2 linked regions of the Chroogloeocystis siderophila 5.2 s.c.1 genome follow. The protein of the gene in region 1 binds, or shares a complex with, the protein of each later gene. Links are inferred from orthologs where the notes say so. Each region holds a gene or a part of one and is shown in the gene's direction. Other genes may lie near its edges.

Region 1 (3,187 bases):
GCAAATCCCGCACAGCTTGATTATCAATCGGTAGCGAGTAGCGTAATAGCGCTTTGCCATCAGTGATCGCATTTCCTGCTGGTAACGCCGCATTGCTGGCGGGAGTCCACCCAGCAACACTTGTGCTGAAAAACATCGCGATTAGCAGTAATAGTATGGTGCTTTTTTTCCACCAGTAGTTCAAATTTGTCATGAGATAGCTCAGATGCGGCATGAATATAAGTTAGGCAAATAGGCTACCTGGGATTTATGTTTTTACCCTTCACCTATTGCTTGTCTGCCTGACAGTTGCAATTGACGAGGTATCAACTCATTCATAATCTTGCCACAGTGCCGTTCACTTCCAAGTTCAAATTTTATAAAAGAACGTAATGAGGGGTGAGTAACTAGAGAAAATTGTGTATTATTTCTCCTCTGCCCACGCCAGTTTGCTCAACGGAGGACACCTCCGCACGCAACTGGCTCCTCTGCACCTCAGATCTCCTCTGCCTTTTATCTTTTGACCCCTTCTATAGCACCACGCTGTAGAGGTACAATGAGATGCCAATTGTCTTGCGCAAATATATTGCTTCATGATTTCCAGTAATGATTTTCGACCTGGCGTCACGATTGTTTTAGATGGCTCCGTATGGCGCGTGGTAGAGTTCCTCCACGTCAAACCAGGCAAGGGTTCTGCGTTTGTTCGAACTAAGCTAAAAAATGTCCAAAGTGGCAGCGTTGTAGAGCGAACGTTTCGTGCTGGGGAAACTGTCCCCCAAGCAAATCTAGAAAAAAGTACGATGCAGCATACTTATAAAGACGGTGAGGAATTCGTCTTTATGGACATGGAAACCTACGAGGAAAGTAGGTTGAATGCTAACCAAATAGGCGATCGCGTTAAATATCTTAAAGATGGCATGGAAGTCAATGTCATCCGTTGGGGCGATCAAGTGCTTGAAGTCGAATTACCGAACTCGGTCGTGCTAGAAATCGTCCAAACTGATCCTGGCGTACGCGGAGATACAGCGACTGGTGGAACAAAACCCGCCGTTGTCGAAACTGGCGCAACCGTGATGGTGCCTTTATTTATTTCACAAGGCGAACGCATCCGGATCGATACGCGCAACGATACTTATCTAGGTCGAGAATAGACACGCGATCGCGCACTGCGCATCACACGTAGCCAATAGCTAATAAATGGGGTCAGACAAACTGTGCCACTTGATTTTAATGAACTCCGGCAACTTATAGCCACCATCGCTCAAACTGACATTGCAGAACTCACGCTCAAAAGTGACGAGTTTGAATTAACAGTACGTAAGGCTGTTGGCATAATAGGCAATGCATCGCTACCTGGTTCAAGTTCGCTACCAGGAGAGATGGTAGGTTTAGAATCGCCTTCGTTGGCTCCATCTACAACGGTATCCGCACCAGCTAATCGCTCAGATGTTGCGCGGGGTGACGTGGCTACGAGCGGATTTGGTGCTGGGCAAGCTCCTGCACCGCCACCAAAAGACCAGAAATTACTTGAGGTGATTTCTCCGATGGTAGGAACATTTTATCGCGCTCCTTCCCCTGGCGAACCTTCATTTGTCGATGTGGGCGATCGCGTCAGAAGCGGTCAAACAGTCTGTATTATTGAGGCGATGAAGCTGATGAACGAAATCGAAGCTGAAGTTTCTGGACGAGTGGTGGAAATTCTCGTGCAAAACGGCGAACCTGTTGAATACGGTCAACCTTTGATGCGTCTTAGCCCAGATTGATGATGTACGCTATTGCTCATCGAGTGATTATTGCTAAAATTTAGCAGTTCTCTTAGGTTAAATTTAATGAAGTCAGCGAAGCCTGTACCGCCAGAAATTGTGCAACAAGTAGCTGATTACTTCAGCCTGCTTGGCGAACCGATGCGGCTGCGCCTACTGCATTTGCTCAGCGATGGTGAAAAATGCGTGCAAGAATTGGTAGAGGCAACGCAAACGAGTCAAGCAAATGTTTCTAAACATTTAAAAATTATGTGGCAAGCGGGAATTCTCAGTCGCCGCAGTTGCGGAACCTCGGCGTATTACCGTGTAGAGGATGATTCAATTTTTGAATTATGTAACGTAGTATACGATCGTCTTGCCCATCGCATTCAACAACAAGCCAATTCGTTTCGGGTGTTGAATAGCAATCATCAGTAGATGAGTGGCGATCGCCTAACATTGATTTACTTTGGAGTTGCTCGTTTGGCAAAGCAAGCGAGCAGTAGGGATTAGATAATCATGATTTACGCAACCATTTTTTGCAAATGGTACAAGTGATTAGTAGTTAACTGTTATGTCGCGAATTGCGCGCTGTTGGTCGCTAACGACTTAATACATGACAACCAACTACTAACGACCGCCAACAACGGTTTAATCGCGAGAATTTATCCGATTGCGACTTAGAGTTGAAAATTCGCATTGAAACTTTGCCTGGTTAGTGGTTGGTTTAGCTCGATGCCTTCACCACCTAAATATTCTAATTTTTGACCTTCGACATCAATCCATACTTGAGCATTGGGATCGAGGGTTGTTGCTGTATAAACAACTTGTGCCAAACGACCACTCATCGAAGCGCTACCACCGCCACTCGTAAACTCTGACGACAAATCAACATGAATTCCATCGTTTTGAACCCTGACGCTGCGTAGCTTCGTTCCAGGAGGAATTGTGCTGCCGACAGAATCATTTGTAGGTCCAGCTAAGAGTTGCTCGAACGCAGTTTGTAAGACGACATTCGGCTGGTCGGAGTTGACTGTAAACGAGGTTGGTACAACTTCTACACTCGTACCAGTATCTCGTAACCAATAAACTTGCGCGGTTTGATTAATCCCTGGCTGAACTGATGGATTCGTTGATGGTGAATTAGGCGTTGTAATCGCCTGCTGTGAGTTAGGAATTTGTGCTGAACGAAACGCCCACCAAGTACCAGCACCACCCGCCGCGAGAACACCTGCTACTATGCCAGCAATTACACCAGCAGGAACGCGTTTAGCTCTTTGTTGTGTCATGGGAAAACCCTCCAAAAGAATTATATTAGTCGTGGTGTCAGGAGAACAGCAAAAAATTCAAATTAAAGTGGATCGAGGATGAACACTGTGACTTTATTTAGGCTATAGCTGTTTCAATATACGCGAAGATGTTTCCACGCGGATAAAAGCCGCAATTTCTAATTTTTGCCGACTTAC
Region 2 (3,247 bases), on another replicon or contig:
AGCGCAGGAGGAAATTGACCTTGCGGATGCTGCCAAGATGCAAGAAAAAATTATGGCAGCAAAATTTGACTTTACCGACTTCCTCAAGCAGATGCGGCTGCTAAAGAATATGGGTTCGCTTGGCGGCATCATGAAGCTGATTCCAGGCATGAATAAGTTATCGGAAGATCAACTCAAGCAAGGCGAAACGCAGCTAAAGCGTGCCGAGGCAATGATTAATTCAATGACCGCGCAAGAACGCCGCGATCCTGATTTACTCGCTAGTTCTCCAAGTCGCAGAAAACGGATTGCAAATGGTTCGGGTTACAAAGAAGCCGATGTGAATAAGTTAGTGGGTGATTTCCAGAAAATGCGATCGCTCATGCAACAAATGACGCAAGGCGGCTTCCCTGGAATGCCTGGAATGTTCGGTGACGGTATGGGCAATCCTCTTGCCGCTGCTGGTAATCGTCCTTCCGCACCAGGTTGGCGCGGCTATAGCGGCGGTGGTACAGCCAAGAAGAAGAAAAAGGAAAAGAAGAAAAAAGGGTTTGGTACGCTATAGGGATCAAAGATCGGGAGTCGGAGGTTCAGAGGAAAAATTTGACAACTAAACTCTAGCCCCTCGCTCCTCGCTCCTAATGCATCTTGATGCGGATGGCGAGACTCGAACTCGCAAGGCGTAAGCCACACGCCCCTCAAACGTGCGTGTCTACCAGTTCCACCACATCCGCTTTCGACTAACTATAGATAGTAGCAGATTACGCGCAATTTCGTTGCAGATTTACTGTATGCTGAAGCTACGCGATCGCACTGCCGCTGTAGAGAAGTTCTAGGAGTTAGCGAGAGCAATTATTCTAACTGTTGGTATTGCTGACAAATGCACTTTTCTAAAATACTCATTGCCAATCGGGGAGAAATTGCCCTGCGGATTATTCGTGCCTGTGAAGAAATGGGAATTGCCACTGTTGCAGTTCATTCGACTGTTGACCGCGATTCTCTCCACGTCCAGCTTGCGGATGAAGCGGTATGCATCGGCGAGGCTCCAAGTAGCAAAAGTTATCTAAATATTCCGCGAATTATCGCCGCAGCTTTAACGCGCAACGCCACGGCGATTCACCCAGGGTATGGATTTTTAGCTGAAAATGCCCGATTTGCCGAAATTTGCAGCGATCATCAAATTACATTCATTGGTCCTTCTCCCGAAGCGATTCGCGCGATGGGCGATAAATCAACGGCGAAAGAAACGATGATTCGCGCGGGCGTGCCGATTGTGCCTGGTAGCGATGGCTTACTCAAAGACGAACTCGAAGCGACTGCGATCGCGCGTCAAATTGGCTATCCGGTCATCGTCAAAGCGACAGCAGGCGGTGGCGGACGTGGAATGCGTCTTGTCCGCGACGATAGTGAAATCACCAAACTTTTTTTAGCCGCCCAAGGAGAAGCTGAAGCTGCCTTCGGTAATCCTGGACTATATCTCGAAAAATTTATCGAACGTCCGCGCCATATCGAATTTCAAATTCTTGCAGATAGCTACGGTAACGTGATTCACCTCGGTGAACGCGATTGTTCGATTCAACGCCGTCACCAAAAATTATTAGAAGAAGCACCTAGCCCCGCACTCACTCCTGAACTCCGCGAAAAAATGGGAGAAGCTGCGGTAAAGGCGGCTAAGTCGATTGATTATGTTGGTGCAGGTACAGTGGAATTTCTCCTTGCTCCCAACGGCGAATTTTATTTTATGGAAATGAATACGCGGATTCAAGTTGAGCATCCCGTCACCGAAATGATTACTGGACTTGACTTAGTAGCTGAACAAATTCGCGTAGCCCAAGGTGAAAAACTTCAGTTGACTCAAGACCAAGTTATACTACGCGGTCATGCGATCGAATGTCGCATTAATGCTGAAGACCCAGATCATGACTTTCGTCCGTCTCCAGGTCGGATTAGCGGCTACTTACCACCTGGTGGTCCTGGTGTCCGCATGGATTCTCACGTTTACACCGATTATCAAATTCCTCCCTACTACGATTCATTGATTGCCAAATTAATCGTGTGGGGTCCAGATCGTGCCAGCGCCATTAAACGCATGAAACGTGCTTTACGCGAATGTGCCTTGACTGGCTTGCCCACAACAATCAACTTCCATCAAAGGATTTTAGAAACACCAGAGTTTTTAAAAGGCGACGTCTATACGAACTTTGTCGAACGCGTTATGTTCTCAAGGGGAAATTAGAGGTCAGTGTTCAAGGTTTGCAGGTCAGAAGAGCTTCAATCGCTATTCACTCACCCCTCTTTTCAGTGCAAACGCGTAGCCATTGTCAGTAGTCCTTGCTGACCTAACAGTAGCTCGCGCAGCAAGCTGACAATTCCAAGCCAAATCACAGGAGTAATATCGACTCCGCCGATTGGCGGTACTAGCTTGCGCAAAGGCGCTAAAAAGGGTTCCGTGGTTACAGCAATGACGTTGAAAGGAAAGCGTTTGAGATCAACTTGTGGATACCACGTCAGAACGATGCGGAAAAGAAATAACAAGATCATTAGTCCCAAAACAGAACCAAGAATCCAATTTGTCAGAGTAACAGCGCTCATATCGATATTAGCGGCGAAACAACTCAAAAATTGACTAGTAAGCTGCAAAAGTACCTAAATACTGAAGAAGCACTCCATCGAGACCGAGATGTAGCAACTGAAGTCACGACACTACGGCTACAACCTTTGTTTTTTAATTTTTGTAAATATTTTAGTATTTTAACTAAAAAAGGGTCGTTAGCAGTCTGTGGAGAAATTGTAGCGCGTAAAACTATTTCCACTGTGGCTCATTATTGCTTGTAAAGATGGAGTATTAATCTAAAACAGTACACGATGAGCTTCTCAATGGTGTGACAGAAGATTAAAATTAAGATCGAAGTGTGCAAAAAGGTTGCAAATCTATGACACCCTCTTTAATGAATTTCTTTTATAGTTTGCTTGCAGGACTTTTAATTGTTGTTGTTCCAGCAACAGTTGGTTTGATTTTTATTAGTCAAAAGGATAAAATCCAGCGCTCATAATAGATTTAGGGAGTCTCAACGACTCCCTATCAATTTTACTAACGCGTGCTGTAGTTGTGTCATAGATGTGTAGCGAGTAAATGAGTTGCATACAAGCGTATATTTAAATAATATCGATTGGCGTACGCAACAAAGACAATGCCCAGATCCCTATGGTGATTTTCGGCTGCACTCGTTAGGATAAGACATACTTGAGAGAACAGAAATGGTTAACT

The links.
Region 2: the proteins of accB (region 1) and accC are in contact, whole or in part, in a solved structure (PDB 8UXZ), measured with the Escherichia coli proteins. The link is inferred for Chroogloeocystis siderophila 5.2 s.c.1 from one-to-one orthologs.

The regions. Positions count from the first base shown.
Region 1 is NZ_MRCC01000004.1:111,523-114,709, reverse strand. The notes cover bases 110-2,967. They hold accB (acetyl-CoA carboxylase biotin carboxyl carrier protein), read left to right. Parts: upstream 110-1,193; coding sequence 1,194-1,742; downstream 1,743-2,967. Other genes in these bases: NIES1031_RS05465 (GerMN domain-containing protein), read right to left, coding at 2,402-2,967; NIES1031_RS05470 (ArsR/SmtB family transcription factor), read left to right, coding at 1,809-2,159; efp (elongation factor P), read left to right, coding at 573-1,130; NIES1031_RS05485 (peptidylprolyl isomerase), read right to left, coding at 110-193. Also shown: more of NIES1031_RS05485, read right to left, coding at 1-109; more of NIES1031_RS05465, read right to left, coding at 2,968-3,010; NIES1031_RS05460 (LmeA family phospholipid-binding protein), read right to left, coding at 3,113-3,187. UniProt on the Escherichia coli protein: This protein is a component of the acetyl coenzyme A carboxylase complex; first, biotin carboxylase catalyzes the carboxylation of the carrier protein and then the transcarboxylase transfers the carboxyl group to form malonyl-CoA.
Region 2 is NZ_MRCC01000005.1:36,684-39,930, reverse strand. What follows is about bases 120-3,037. They hold accC (acetyl-CoA carboxylase biotin carboxylase subunit), read left to right. Parts: upstream 120-859; coding sequence 860-2,215; downstream 2,216-3,037. Other genes in these bases: psbX (photosystem II reaction center protein PsbX), read left to right, coding at 2,913-3,032; NIES1031_RS06690 (YggT family protein), read right to left, coding at 2,278-2,571; ffh (signal recognition particle protein), read left to right, coding at 120-544. In the rest of the region: more of ffh, read left to right, coding at 1-119; NIES1031_RS06680 (Ycf66 family protein), read left to right, coding at 3,238-3,247. UniProt on the Escherichia coli protein: This protein is a component of the acetyl coenzyme A carboxylase complex; first, biotin carboxylase catalyzes the carboxylation of the carrier protein and then the transcarboxylase transfers the carboxyl group to form malonyl-CoA.